DNA from 4 places in the Brevibacterium sp. LS14 genome. Region 4 is predicted to be linked to each of the others. Evidence: riboswitches for the same ligand, from Rfam matches in the RefSeq annotation. Region 4 holds a riboswitch; each other region holds the start of a gene.
What was found. A riboswitch is a leader RNA that binds a small molecule or an ion and turns the genes downstream of it on or off. The one in region 4 is predicted to bind thiamine pyrophosphate.
Positions count from the first base shown of each region.

Region 1: it holds a riboswitch for thiamine pyrophosphate, as region 4 does, so the genes downstream of both, thiO (glycine oxidase ThiO) here and EZE58_RS01835 (ECF transporter S component) in region 4, are expected to answer to the same signal.
Region 2: it holds a riboswitch for thiamine pyrophosphate, as region 4 does, so the genes downstream of both, EZE58_RS07560 (TenA family protein) here and EZE58_RS01835 (ECF transporter S component) in region 4, are expected to answer to the same signal.
Region 3: it holds a riboswitch for thiamine pyrophosphate, as region 4 does, so the genes downstream of both, thiM (hydroxyethylthiazole kinase) here and EZE58_RS01835 (ECF transporter S component) in region 4, are expected to answer to the same signal.

Region 1 is NZ_SJXG01000031.1:169,548-173,156, forward strand. It holds gene moeB (molybdopterin-synthase adenylyltransferase MoeB) at 1-95, opposite strand, end outside; gene EZE58_RS03625 (thiazole synthase) at 92-877, opposite strand; gene thiS (sulfur carrier protein ThiS) at 879-1,115, opposite strand; gene thiO (glycine oxidase ThiO) at 1,112-2,293, opposite strand; TPP riboswitch at 2,284-2,386, opposite strand; gene thiE (thiamine phosphate synthase) at 2,410-3,087, shown strand; gene EZE58_RS03645 (2-dehydropantoate 2-reductase) at 3,084-3,609, shown strand, end outside.
Region 2 is NZ_SJXG01000044.1:193,647-197,255, forward strand. It holds gene EZE58_RS07550 (VOC family protein) at 1-258, opposite strand, end outside; gene EZE58_RS07555 (alpha-L-glutamate ligase) at 376-1,392, shown strand; TPP riboswitch at 1,410-1,512, shown strand; gene EZE58_RS07560 (TenA family protein) at 1,510-2,193, shown strand; gene EZE58_RS07565 (dihydroxyacetone kinase subunit DhaK) at 2,181-3,609, opposite strand, start outside.
Region 3 is NZ_SJXG01000049.1:123,806-127,414, forward strand. It holds gene thiE (thiamine phosphate synthase) at 1-445, opposite strand, end outside; gene thiM (hydroxyethylthiazole kinase) at 442-1,302, opposite strand; TPP riboswitch at 1,290-1,393, opposite strand; gene EZE58_RS10015 (ABC transporter permease) at 1,629-2,840, opposite strand; gene EZE58_RS10020 (ATP-binding cassette domain-containing protein) at 2,837-3,609, opposite strand, start outside.
Region 4 is NZ_SJXG01000011.1:67,812-71,420, reverse strand. It holds gene EZE58_RS01845 (DUF4916 domain-containing protein) at 1-179, shown strand, start outside; gene EZE58_RS01840 (universal stress protein) at 554-1,552, shown strand; TPP riboswitch at 1,622-1,730, shown strand; gene EZE58_RS01835 (ECF transporter S component) at 1,756-2,385, shown strand; gene EZE58_RS01830 (ABC transporter ATP-binding protein) at 2,385-3,609, shown strand, end outside.

The sequences.
Region 1 (3,609 bases), on a different contig from region 4:
TCTGGGAGGCTGAGATGCCGCGCGTACCGGGCGAGCTCATCGGGCGTGAGCGCGTCGACGGGCTCGACGAGCGGGCGCAGAGGTGTCCCGCTCATGGCCCCATCACCAGGTTCTCCGTGGTGACCCTGCCCTCGTGAGGTGAGGAGGCGAGTGCCAGCGGACGCTTGGGGATCCGTCCCGCGCCCCGAGCCAGGCGGCCCGCCTCGACGGCGAGCGCCATCGCCCGAGCCATCGCCGGTGCGTCATGGGCGCGGGTGACCGCCGAGGCGAGCAGCACGGCCGTGCACCCGAGCTCCATCGCCAGCGCCGCATCCGAGGCCGTGCCCACGCCGGCATCGAGGATGACGGGCACCTGCGCACGGGCGACGATCGTCTCGATGTTGTGGGGGTTGAGGATGCCCAGACCCGAGCCGATCGGGGCCCCTGCCGGCATGACCGCGGCGACCCCGGCGTCCTCGAGGCGCTTCGCGAGCGCCGGATCGTCGTTGGTGTAGGCGAAGACCGTGAACCCGTCGAGGACGAGCTCCTCGGCCGCCCGGAAGAGCTCGACCGGGTCGGGCAGGAGGGTGTCCTCGTCAGCGATGACCTCGAGTTTGACCCACGAGGTCTCGAGCGCCTCCCGGGCGAGCTTGGCCGTGAGCACAGCGTCCCGGGCGGTATAGCAGCCCGCGGTGTTCGGCAGGGAGCGGATGCCGAGTCGTTCGAGGAGGGCGAAGACCGAGTCCCTGGCGTCAGCGTCGAAACGGCGGATCGCCACGGTCGTCAGCTCCGTCGCCGAGGCGGTCAGTGCGTTCTCGAGGATGCTCAGGGTGCTCGCCCCTCCGGTGCCCATGACGAGGCGGGAGTCGAAGGTCGCTCCGTCGATCGTCCAGCTCATCTCAGCCTCCCTGCACAGCAGTGACGATGTCGACGGTCTGGCCGTCGACGATGGCGAACTCGGCCCAGAGTCCACGGCGGATGACCTCACCGTCGACAGCGAGGGCCACCCCGAGACGGCCTCCGTCGACGGGAGTCCCGTCCGTCGCGAGCTGCCTGCCGGTGACGTGCTCGACGAGCGAGCGGGCCGTGGTGCCTGAGGCGAGCTCGCTGCTCTCCCCGTTGAGTGTGATGGTCATGGTTCCTTCCTTGCTGTGGTCATCGCCGCCACAAGGCGCGGAGACGGGCTCTCGTTCGACTGTGCGGCTTCGGAGAAGCGGCGGGGAGCAAGGGCCGCGGGCGCCCCTGCGGGCAGCCACGGCGAGTCCTCACCGCGGGTGAGATCGGCACCGAGGCGGGCCCCGAGCGGAGTGAGGAGGATCCCGTGGCGGAAGTACCCGGTGGAGACGACGCAGCCGGGGTCCGTGCGCCCGATGAACGGCACGTCATCGGGTGATCCGGGTCGGGCACGCGCAGTGATCTCGGTGATCTCGGCATCGAGGATCCCGGGCACGAGCCGTTCGGCATCGTGGAGGAGACGGTGGACTCCCTCGGCGAGCACCCCGGGCCGTCCGTCCTCACGGGACGTGGCGCCGAGGACGAGTTCCCCGTCGGGGCGCGGGACGATGTAGACGGGCCGACCGGCGACGAGTCCGCGGATGGTGCGGGTGAGCAGCGGCGGTGCGCTCGCGTCGGTGCGCAGCCGGATGATGTCGCCGTGCACGGCTCGCAGCGGCAGGTCGGGGACGCCGGCGATCGTCCCCACCGCTTCACCGGCGGCGACGACGACCTGGTCGGCGGTGAGGCTGCGCCCATCGGCAAGAGCGACGCCGACGGTGCGGCCGCTGACGCGGACGAGTCCGGTCGCCTCCTCACGGACGATGTCGTCGTCGAGGAGCGAGAGCAGGGCGCCGGTGATCCGTCGTGGGTCGACGGCATGATCGCCGGGGATGCGCACCGCCCCGCTCACCCCTGGCGAGAGGGCGGGCTCGAGATCGCGGGCCCGGGATCCGGTGATGAGTTCGACCTCGGACCCCGCCTCGGCCTGCAGGGCGCGCAGGTCCCGCAGGGTCGCGAGATCCGCCCTGTCCCCGGCGCACACGAGGGTCTCCGTCTGCGTCTCGCCGAGGTCGTGCCCGGTCTCGGCGGTGAGTCGCGAGGCGAACTCGGGGTAGAGATCGGCAGAGGTGCGCATGAGGGGGAAGAGCGGAGACTGCCCCCACGCGATCTCCGCGGCCGGGGCGATCATGCCGGCGGCGGCATACGAGGCCCCTTCGCCGGGTGCGGGGTCGATGAGCGTGACCGACGCTCCCCGGCCACGCAGCTCCCATGCTGTGGCGAGCCCGATGATCCCGGCCCCGATGACGATGACGTGCACTGTATTCTCCCTCCGGCGGCATGACCCGCATCAGGTGCGGCGGTCGGCACGAAGCCCTCTCAGCCTCCCAGCGAGGCTCCCGCGAACTCCTCTACTCTAGGAGCATGGTTCCCGTGATGACAACGTCCTCCGCCCAGCGAGACACGCAGACCACGACTCGAACCGCGCGTCGGCGCGCGCTCGAGGCGGCCCGCCTCTACCTCTGCACCGATGCCAGGACCAAGCAGGGCGATCTCGCCGCGTTCCTCGACGCCGCATACGCCGGGGGCGTCGACATCATCCAGCTGCGCGACAAGAGCCTGGAGGCACGAGAGGAGATCGCCGCCCTCGAGGTCCTCCGGGACGCCGCCCGCCGCCATGGCAGGCTCTTCTCCGTCAACGACCGTGCCGACGTCGCCCTCCTCGTCGGCGCCGACGTCTTCCACGTCGGACAGGGTGACCTCACGAGCGGCCAGGCCCGTGCCGTGCTCGGACCCGACGTCCTCCTCGGCCGTTCGACCCACTCGATCGACCAGGCGCTCGCCGCCGACGCCGACCCCGACATCGACTACCTCTGCCTCGGGCCCGTGTGGGAGACCCCGACGAAACCCGGGCGACCGGCCGTCGGCCTCGAGCCCCTGCGGGAGATCACCGGACGGGTGAGTACGCCCTGGTTCGCGATCGGCGGCATCGCCGCCGGTGAGCGGCTCGACGCGGTGCGCGAAGCCGGAGCCGAGCGCATCGTCGTCGTCCGCGCCGTCACCGAGGCCGATGATCCCGCCGCAGCGGCAGCGACCCTGAAGGGAGAGCTGTGAGGATCCTCATCGCCGGAGCCGGGGCCACCGGGGGAGCGTTCGGCACCCGCCTCGTCGAAGCCGGACGTGACGTCACCTTCCTCGTCCGACCCGAGCGCGCCGAGGCGCTGCGCGCATCGGGGCTGCGCTTCATCGGCCCCGACGAGGACAGGACGAACCCGGTGGCCGTGACGACCGCCGAGGAGCTCGCAGCGAACCCGATCCCTGCGGACCTCGTCCTCATCGCCGTCAAGGCCAGCGGCCTCGACCAGGTCATCGACGACATTCGCCCGGCGATCGGGCCGGACACGCTCATCATTCCGTTCCTCAACGGCATGGCCCATATCGACCGCCTGGACAGGGAGTTCCCCGGGCAGGTGCTCGGGGGCCTCGTGAAGATCATCGGCACGATGCGCGGATACGACGTTGTGCAGATGACGGACATGGCGACGATGACGATCGGCCGCCTCGGCGGGGGAGAGGTGCCTTCCGGGATCGTCGAGGCCCTCGACGTCCCCGGCTTCCGCCTCCAGGTCATCGATG
Region 2 (3,609 bases), on a different contig from region 4:
TGCCTCTGCGGTGTCAAGGTCGTCGACCATGACGTCGATGTGCATCTGCTGCGGATGCTCCTGGCTGGGCCAGCTCGGGGCGTGGTAGTCCTCGACCTGCTGGAAGCAGATGGGCGGCCAGGAGTCGGATGTGATCTCAGCCCACGTGCCGTCGTCGTCGACGCGGACCTGCCAGTCGAGGAGGTCGCCGGAGAAGCGGGCGAGCTCACCAGCATCCGGAGCGTCGAGAACGATCACGGGCTGCTTTGCGATAGCCATAGCCTGAGTCTACGCCGGTGGACGGACGCGGTGAACGGCTTCGGCCGGGAATCCCCGGACCCGTAGGATTGTTGAGCAATACGTCCAGCGTTCCGACACGACATCGAGAGGCCTTCCATGAGCACCCAGCAGCTGCCCGTCGCCGACAGGCCCGCGGTCTACATCATCCACGACAACCCGGAGTGGATCACCCCCTTCGCCGAGGCGCTCGAGTCCCAGGGCGTCGACTACGTCGAATGGCTGCTGCCCGGAGCGACGATCGACCTGGCCGCCGAGCCGCCCGAGGCCCTCTTCTGGTCCCGCCTCTCCGCGTCCTCGCACACGCGCACCGACCCGCATGTCAAGGACTTCGGCCGGGCGGTGCTCGCGTGGCTCGAGGCCGCCGGTCGGACGGTCATCAACGGTTCCGACGTCTACGAGCTCGAGGTCAGCAAGATCCGCCAGCACCGTGAACTCGCAGCCCACGGCTTCGACGTCCCCAGGACCGCCGCCGCGTTCGGGAGCACCGCGATCACCGAGGCGGCTGCGGACTTCGCTCCCCCGTTCATCACCAAGCACAACCAGGGCGGCAAGGGCCTGGGCGTGCGCCGGTTCGACTCCCACGCCGACCTCGAGCAGGCGATCGCCGACTTCGGACCCGACGGCGCGGACGAGCCGATCGACGGCATCACCCTCATCCAGGAGTACCTGCAGCCGGCCGCACCGTTCATCACCCGCGCCGAGTTCATCGGCGGCCGGTTTCACTATGCCGTGAGAGTCGATGTCTCTGCCGGCTCGTTCGAACTCTGCCCCGCCGACGCGTGCGAGATCCTGACCGCTGGGACCGCCGGGGACCAGCGCACCGCCTCGGCGCCGGTCAGCCAGTTCACCCGGCGCGAGGAGATCACCGCACAGACCCCGCTCATCGGCCGACTCGAGGAACTGCTCCGCGACCTCGGCATCGACTTCGCCGGTGTCGAGTTCATCGAGACCGCCGACGGCCGGCAGGTCGTCTACGACATCAACACGAACACGAACTACAACTCGGCCGTCGAGGAGGCCGAGCGTGCGGCCGGCCGGCAGCCCGCGGCAGCGCGCATCGCCGAGGAGTTGAGCCTGCGCCTCGGCGCGGTTGCGGGCATTCCCGTGCCCTGACCGGGCCTGATAGTCTCAGACCACCACAGGGGAGCGCCTGACCCGGCGCTGAGAGTGCGAAGGCAGACCCTTACACCTGATCCGGATCATGCCGGCGGAGGAAGTTGGAGGAGACGAATGATCACTGTGTCCCAGGGCGGCGCCGTCGAGGCGCTGCGCGACTCAGCGGACGAGGACTGGTCGGCCGCGGTCGGCCACCGGTTCGTCGAGGAGCTCTTCGCGGGCACCGTGCCTGACGACGTCATGGCGACCTACCTCGTCCAGGACTACCAGTTCTTCGAGGATTTTCTCGCGATGCTCGGCGCGTGCGTCGCGCATGCCGACCGGATCGAGGCGAAGCTCCGCTTCGCCCGGCAGCTGGGGTTCCTCGAAGCCGATGAGGATTCGTACTTCATCCGCGCCTTCGCCGAGGTAGGGGTGACCGAGGACGACTACGCCGACCCTGTCCTCCTCGCTCCGACAGAAGGCTTCCGCGAGGTCATGCGGACCGCCGTCGCCTCGGCGTCGTACCCGGATCTCCTCGTCGTCCTCGTCATCGCCGAATGGCTCTACCTCGACTGGGGTGAGCTCGAGCGGGAGATGCCCACCCGTGCCGTCCACGTCGGCTGGATCGACCTCCACCGCGGTGAGGACTTCTCCGCGTGGGTGCAGTTCCTCGTCGACGAACTCGAACGCGTCTTTCCCCGGGGTGATGACGCCGAGTCGGTCACGACCCGAAAGCGGCTGACCGCGCTGTGGGGGCGGGCCGTCGGGCTCGAGCGCGCGTTCTTCGATGAGGCGTACCGGGCTCAGCGTTCGTAGACCTCGGCGGCCGCGGTGAAGAGCAGCGAGATCCCGACCGCGCCCGCGTCGGGGGTGCCATGGCCGCGCCCGTCGACATAGCTCGCACGACCGCGCCTGGCCTGGAGTTCGGCCGTGGCCTGGGCGGCGTCGGCGGCCGTCTCGGCGGCCGAGGCGAATCCTCCGCTCAGCGCTGAGGCGGTCGGTTCGAGGACGTCGATGACCGTCCGGTCGCCGGGCTCGGCTCCGCCGACGCGGCGGATCGCCGCCGAGCCGGCCGCGGTCGCCTGCTCCCAGACGGTCCTCGGGTGCTCGTCGTCCCCAAGCTTCGCGTATCCGGCGTTGAGCTCCTGGAAGAGCAGGCCGAGCAGAGGCCCGCTCGTGCCGCCGACGCCGTTGAGGAAGGCACGTTCGGCGGCGGCGAATCCCGCCGCGTCGGCCTCCTCCATGAGTCGGGTCGCATGGCGGAGACCGCCGCGGAGGTTGTCGCCGAAGTCGCCGTCACCGGTGACCTGGTCGAGTCGCGTGAGGTGGCCGTGATGCTCTTCGGCGAGTTCGGCGAAGCGGATGACGACGGCGGTCTCGAGGTCGGTGCTGCGATCCTGTGCGCGGGTGCGCAGTGTGCCCACGTCGGTCTCGTCTGCGCCACCCTGGTCGGTAACGCGTTCGGCGATAGATGCGGTCGGTGTGCCGTCGGCGACGGGCGCGGGGAAGGCCGCAGTGCAGGTGGCGGCTTCCCACCAGTCCAACCACTGCGGCTGCATTCGGGTGAGCGTGATCGAGAAGCCGGTCATGTCGAGGGCGGTGACGTAGTCGCCGACGAGGGACGCCGCGACCTTCTCGCCCTTGGCTTCGAGGGCGCGGGTGACGGCGTCGAAGACGTTGAAGAGCTCGATCTGCGTGCTGGCACCGAGTCCGTTGACGAAGACGAGGAGGTCGCCGTCGGCGGGGTCGCCTGCGACGGCGGCGTGGACCTCGTCGACCATCCTCGCCACGAGTGCGTCGAAGTCCTCCCGGTCGATCGAGGAAGCGGCACGTTCACCGTGGATGCCGACCCCGTACTCGAGCGTTCCCTCGGCCAGATCGAAGGCGGGCCTCCCTGTGTGGGAGTCGGTCTGGGCGCGGGCGGCGACGGCGAGGCTGCGGGAACGGTCGGCCACTTCGGCGCCGAGGTCGGCGAGTTCGTCGAGCCCGAGCCCGGAGTCGGCGGCGGCACCGAGGATCTTCTCGACGACGACGGTCGCTCCGGTGCCCCGGCGGCCGGTCTCGGTCTCGTCGCTGTCGGTGGCGATGTCGTCGTCGACGATGACGGTGCGTGTCGGGATGCCCGCGGCCTGGAGGCGTTCGGCGGCGATGGCGAAGTTGATGACGTCGCCGGTGTAGTTCTTGACGATGTGGAGGACCCCGTCTGCTCCGGCGACGGCGCGCGAGGCGGAG
Region 3 (3,609 bases), on a different contig from region 4:
GTCCGATGCCGACAAGGTCGACGCCGCCGGTCTCCTGGGCCGTGGCGAACTCCTCGGGTTCGGCGGCGGAGAGGCCGACGAGGGGGCCGTCGCCGAGGAGGTCGCGCACCTCGGCGACGGGGGTGTCGGTCTGGCCGACGTGGATGTGGACGTCGCTGCCCTCGTCGAGGAGGCGGCGGGCGACGGCGACCCGGTCGTTGAGGAAGACGGGAACGCGGCGGTCGGTCCCGGCGATCGCCTCGGTGACGGCGGCGATGACCTCACGGGTGAGGACGAGGAATTCGGTGTCGTCGATGTCCTTGTCGCGGACCTGGACGACACCGACTCCCCCGGTCACGGCCGCGCGCACGGTCTCGGCGACGGTTCGTCCCGCCTCCGCGCACTGCGCGGTATCGGTGACGAGGTAGAGGCGGGTGTCGATGCCCGCGAGCCGATCGCCGCTCATACTGTGGTCACCTCGACCCGGGCGCGGCCGATCCGGTCGTCGTCGGTGGTGAAGAGCGCGTCGAGGAAGTGCACCGAGTAGGTGCCCGGTCCGAGCGCCCCGGTGGCGGCGGCCTCTCCGGCGACGGCGAAGTGGGCGTGGGCGGCGACGACTGCGGTGAAGCGCTCGAACGCGGCCGATCCTGCCGGGCCCGCCTGCGAACTCGTCCCCGCCGGCGGGACGGCGGCGAGGTAGGCGGCGGTCACGGCGCCGAGTGAGCAGCCGGTGCCGATGACGAGCGGCATGAATGAGTGTCCCCCGTCGACGCGGGCGATGTGGTCGGCCCCGTCGATGTGGGCGACGATGGCGTCCCGGGCACCGGAAACGGCGACGATGGCGCCGGTCGTGCGGGCGAGCTCGGCGGCGGCCGGGAGCACGGCGTCGACCTCGTCGGTGGACTCGACCCCGCGCCCGCCCGCTCCGGCTCCGGCCAGTGCCGCGATCTCCGAGGCGTTGCCGCGGATCGCGGTCGGGTGGGCGGCCGCGGCGCGGCGGATCCGGGTGGTGCGGTGGTCGGCAGCGCCGATGCTCACGGGGTCGAGCACCCAGGGTTTGGCATCCTCGGTGACGGCGTCGACGGCGGCGTCGGCGGCGAGGAACTGCTGGTTCGTCGCTGTGCCGAAGTTGACGAGCAGACCGCCGGCGAGGTGGGCGAACTGCGCGGCATCGGCGTCGTGGTCGAGCATCGCCGGTGACGCCCCGACGGCGAGGAGCACGTTCGCGCTGAACTGCTGCACGACCGTGTTCGTGATGCATTGGATGAGCGGGTTCGACGCGCGCAGCCGCGCATGCGCCGACGACAGGTCGATGTCGGTCATGACGATCCCTTCGCTAGCATGGCCCAGATCAGGTTCGATGGGTGTTCTCTCAGCCCTGCGCGAGTCGCACCGGGCACCCCATGTCATTTGCCCCCGACTGTATCACCGACACCTAGGGGGCGACGACGGCGCCCGCACGGCCCACCGCCGCGAACCCACCCGACCCCACTTTCAATCCAGCCGCCCGGCCCCGATGATTCACTTTTCGTCCGATCGATCTGGTCTTGAACCGACTGATCGGGCGAAAAGTGACTCAGTTCCGCCTCGGCGACCGACCCAGCTGCCTACCGGCAGCCGTCAGACCTCTGTCGCCCACCCTCCGACGCCTACCCTCTGCCGACGTAGCGCTGGCCGCGGCGGCTGATCGCGTCGATGACGACGGCGGTGAGGAGGACGAGCGCGGTGATGATCTGCTGCGCATCGGAGTTGAAGCCGATGAGGTAGAGGCCGTTGTTGATCGCTCCGACGACGAGCGCCCCGAGCACAGCGGCCCACGCCGATCCGCGCCCGCCGAAGAGCGAGGTGCCGCCGATGACGGCCGCCGCGATGGCGTTGAGGAGGTCCTGCGTGCCGACGAGCGTCGATCCCGCGTTCGTCGTCACCCCGGCCTTGACGAAGCCGAAGAGCGCGGCGAGGACACCGGCGGTCATGAACACGCTGATGCGCACCCAGGTCACCCGGATGCCGGCGCGCCGGGCGGCCTCGACCTTGCCGCCGACGGCGTAGATCGATCGGCCGTACTTCGTCTTCCGCAGCACGAGGTCGATGACGATCGCGATGACGAGCATGAGGAAGAACGGCATCGCCAGCCCGAAGTCCTGGTTGACGAGGATGAGGAAGCCGAAGACGACTGCGGTGAGAAGGACGATGCGGATGATCACCGACGTCCAGCTCGCGCTGTCGAGTCCGGCGTTGTGCCGCCGCAGCTTCGAGTGGATGAGCCCGGCGGCGAAACCGATGACCGCGACCGCGCCGAAGACGTACGCCCACATCGCGGGGAAGTAGTAGCTCGCGAAATCGAAGGCGAACGTGTCGGCCATCGAGAGGTTCTTCTGCGTGCCGAGCGTCGTCAGGGTCAGTCCGGTGAACGCGAGCAGACCGGCGAGGGTGACGACGAAGGCGGGAATGCCGACGACGGCGAAGAACCAGCCCTGGATGGCACCGACGACGAGGCCGAGGAGGAGCATGATCGTCAGGGCGATGAGCGGGGGCACTCCCTGGCGGACGACGAGGACGCCGAGCACGGAGGCGCAGAGTCCGCCGAGCTGGGCGAGCGAGAGGTCGATCTCGCCGAGGAGGAGGATGAGGTTGATCCCGAGGGCGAGGATCGCGAGGTAGGCGACCTGCGTGGAGAGGTTGACGAGGTTGGCAGGGGAGATGAAGTTGCTGTTCGCCGACTGGAAGACGATGACGATGATGACGAGGGCGAGGATGACCGGGAACGAGCCGAGCTGGCCTTCCTTGATCCGCCGGACGAAGGTGCGGACGAACCCCTCCTGCGAGATCCGTTCGTCAGTGATGAACGAGTTCCGGGTCATCGGCGCTCACCCCTGCGTGCCGCCCGCTGGGTGACGACGTTGTCGTTGGCTCCCGTGATGGCGGCGATGAGGACGTCGGTGCGCTCATCACCGGGGAAGTCGCCGGCGTCCTTGCCCAGGCGCAGGACGTGGACGCGGTCACACACGGCTTGGACGTCGGCCATGTTGTGGCTGACGAGGAGGACGCCGAGGTCGCGGTCGCGGAGGCGTTCGATGAGGTTGAGCACCTCGGCGGTCTGGGCGACTCCGAGGGCCGCGGTCGGCTCGTCGAGCATGACGATCGACGGTTCGCCGAGGAGGGACCTAGCGATCGCGACTGTCTGCCGCTGACCACCGGAGAGGGCGGCGATGGGCACCCGGACGCTGGGGATCTTCGCCGAGAGGCTGCGCAGCAGCTCCCACGACTTCGCCTCCATGGCGACTTCGTCGAGGACGCCGGCCCGGGTGTCCTCGTGGCCGAGGAAGAGGTTCGCCACCACGTCGAGGTTCTCGCACAGGGAGAGGTCCTGGAACACCGTGGCGACCCCCGCCTTCTGCGCGTCCTTGGGTGAGGAGAACCTCTGCGGGCGGCCGTCCATGAGGAGCTCGCCGTCGTCGGCGCCATGGACGCCGGCGATGATCTTGATGAGCGTCGACTTGCCGGCACCATTGTCGCCGACGAGCCCGACGACTTCGCCGCGGCCGATGGTGAGATTGATGTCGGTCAGTGCCTGGACGGCACCGAAGCGCTTGGATATTCCGCGCAGTTCGAGCACGGGCTGTGTGGTCG
Region 4 (3,609 bases):
CGATCTCGATGTGCTTCGTCATGGAGGTCCGCGGCGAGTGCACCCCGCGCGCGGACGCGCTCAGCCTCGACTGGCTCACGCCGTCGGAGGCGCTGCGCGAGGACATCGCGAGCGAACTCTCCCACGGTCAGGAGCACATCATCCGCGCGGCCCTGAGTTACCTCGGCTTTCCCATCTGAGGCCGGGCTGTCCATCGGGCCTGCGCCCGGCGCCTACGCGGGGTGCCGCCCGGTTTTCCGCGGCGCGCTGCGACTCGAGGACGCTCAGTGTCGATTCGCGAGCCAGAAATCGACACTTGGCGTCCTCGACTCGGCAACCCCATGCGCCCGCCGGCCGCTCAGCCACCCCGCGGGCGTACAGCCACCCCGCGGCGCCACAGCAACTCGGCGGTGCCACAGCCACCCCGCGGCGCCACAGCAACCCGGCGACCGCCTCGGCGACTTTTCTACACGCTGTAGAAGTGCACTGGTAGACTGGAGGCGACGACGACGGATGTGGTTTTCGGGGCCGCCGTCATCGTCAGGGTTGGTCAGGCCCCGTCGAGAGGACTGCCATGAACGCTGACGCCCACCGGAACCCCGCTCGCCAGGCCGCTGCGAACCCGACCGATGACCGCGCCGCCGACCCGCGGCCCGCCGAGTCCGGACTCAGCCGCGACCTCGGCGTCCTCGTCGGCTTCGACGGATCCGAACTCGCGGCCCTGGCCCTGCGCTACGCCGCGATCGAAGCCCTCCACCGCGGCGTCCCCCTGACCGTCGTCACGGCGTTCACGATGCCGCTGATGATCTACCCGAACATGGCCTCCATACCCTCCGAACCCGAGGACGAGGCCGCACTGCGGGGAGCCGAGAAGCTCCTCGCCGAGGCGTCCGAACTCCTCGCCGATCATCCCGAACCCGTGACTTACGCGGCCGAATCCGGCGACGCCGCCGGCGTCCTCGTCAACCTCAGCTCCAACGCCGAGGTGGTCATCGTCGGCGCCCGAGGGCGCGGCGGGTTCCTCGGTCGCATGCTCGGATCGGTCTCCACGGCCCTGCCCCCGCACGCGCACTGCCCGACGATCGTCGTCCCCCAGCACTCAGCACAGCGCGGCGAGGCCCGCGGACCGGTCGTCGTCGCCGTCGACGGTTCGGAGGCCGCGCGGATCGCGATGTTCACCGCCGCCGAGGTGGCCGCCTCGAGGGAGGCCGGACTCGAGGTCGTCTCCGTCCTGCCCGCCGGCGAGGAGTGGCTCTACTGGTATCCCGAGCTCGAGCTCGGCGCCGACGTCGCCGACCGTCGGCAGAAGCAGCTCGAGACCGCGCTCTCGGCGGAGGCGGATGCGCTCGGCGAGCAGTTCCCGAGTCTGCCGATCTCCACCTCGGTGGTCGTCGGCGATGCGACCGCGATGCTCTCGGAGGCGACGAAGCGGGCGCAGCTGACGGTGATGGGCACGCGTGGTCGCGGAGCGGTCAAGAGCGCGCTGCTCGGCTCGGTCTCCCGCGGGGTCCTCCACCATGCCGAGGGTCCGGTGATGATCGTCCCGAGCTGGCCACAGCCGCACGACACATGACGACCATCGCCGCCTGCCTGATCGCCTGACGCGGTCCCGACAGGCGGCGCGGCGGGTGCTGTACAGTAAGTCTCACGACAGGGGAGCGCCAGCAGGGGCGCTGAGAGTGCAGATCATGCTGCAGACCCTCGAACCTGATGCGGCTAGCACCGCCGAAGGAAGTCGAGACTCTTCTACCCCTCCTTGAGACACGAGGAGGCACAATGCCGAGAACCACCGCGCCCGGAACCGCCGCGAAGTCCGCACCCGCCTACACGCAGGCCCCGCCGACGAAGAAGTGGCGCGTCGTCGACTACGTCGTCACCGCGGTGCTCGGCATCGCGGTCGGCCTGATCTTCTGGGTGCTCGCCGCCAGCTGGAAGGTCATCGAACTCGGCTTCCAGGCCTTCCCGCCCTCGATCGGACTCATCGCCGGACTCTGGGTGCTCGCCGGACCTCTGGCCGGCGCCATCATCCGCAAGCCCGGTGCCGCGCTGCTCTGCGAGGTGCTCGCCGCGATCGTCGAGGGCGTCCTCGGCTCCCACTTCGGCTCGACCGTGCTCCTGTCGGGCTTCATCCAGGGCCTCGGTGCCGAACTCGTCTTCGCCGCCTTCGGCTACCGGAGGTTCACGCTGTGGGTGACGACGCTGTCCGGTCTCGTCGCAGCCGCCTTCATGGCCGTGAGCGAGAACATCCTCTACAACGCCGAATGGCAGCTGACCTACCAGCTCGCCTACGCCGTGTGCGCGATCGTCTCCGGCATCGTCATCTCCGGCATCGGTGCGTGGTACGCCTACCGTGCGATCGCGAAGACCGGGGCGCTGTCCTCGTTCGCCTCCGGCCGCATCCGCTGATGGGTCTGCCGATCCGCGCTCGCGGCTATTCGTGGCGGCACGCCGATCGGGACACGCTCGCCGTCGGCCCCCTCGACCTCGACATCGCCGCAGGTGAGAAGGTTCTCCTCCTCGGCCCGTCAGGGGCGGGGAAGTCGACACTGCTCCACGCGATCGCGGGTGTCCTCCCCGTCGAATCGGGTGAGGCCGGAGGAGAGCTCGTGATCGGTGACGCCCCACCGGATCCTCGCCGAGGTGTGACCGGGCTCGTCCTCCAGGACCCCGATTCGCAGGTGATCTTCTCCCGCGTCGGCGACGACGTCGCCTTCGGAATGGAGAACATCGGGATGAGCGCCGAAGTCATCGACGAGCGCATCCCCGCCTCCCTGGCAGCGCTCGGCCTCGACCTGCCCCTCGACCACCCCACGGCCGCACTCTCCGGGGGCCAGAAGCAGCGCCTCGCACTCGCCGGCATCCACGCGATGGCACCCGAGGTCATCGTCCTCGACGAACCGACGGCGAACATCGACCCCGCCTCGGCGGCCTCGGTCCGGGACGCGGTGCTCACGGTCCAGGCGGCCACCTCGGCGACGATGATCGTCGTCGAGCACCGGGTGAGCCTGTGGTCGGACGACGTCGACACCGTCATCGTCCTCGGCCGCGGTGGGGTCGTCGCGCAGGGATCGCCGTCCGCGGTCTTCGGTGATCCCGCCCTCGCCGAGGTGCTCCGGGCCACCGGGATCTGGGTGCCCGAGTCCGGCTCCCGCACTCCCCCGCGTCAGCCGGGAGCGTTGCGATCCGGCGAGCCGGGAGGGACGGTGCTCACCGCTGAGAGGCTGAGTGCGGCCCGGCCACGGGCGGGGGTGCCTGCGACCACCGACCACTCGCTCGAGATCCGAGCCGGCGAGGCGGTCGGCATCGTCGGACCCAACGGCGCCGGCAAGTCGACGACGGCGCTCACCCTGGCCGGACTCATTCCCGAGTTCGCAGGCGAAGTGCGCGCCCACGGGACACTGGCCGAAGGCGCAAAGCACGAACGGCCCTTCCGCTGGCCGTCGGCCTTCCTCGCACCGAGGATCGGAATGGTCTTCCAGGAGCCCGAACACCAGTTCCTCAAGGCCAGCGTGGCCGACGAGCTCGCCCTCGGCCCCAGGTTGGCCGGATGGAGTGAGAGCGAGGTCGAATCGCGGGTGACCAGCCTGCTCGAGACACTCGGGCTCACCGAGATCGCCGACGCCCACCCGC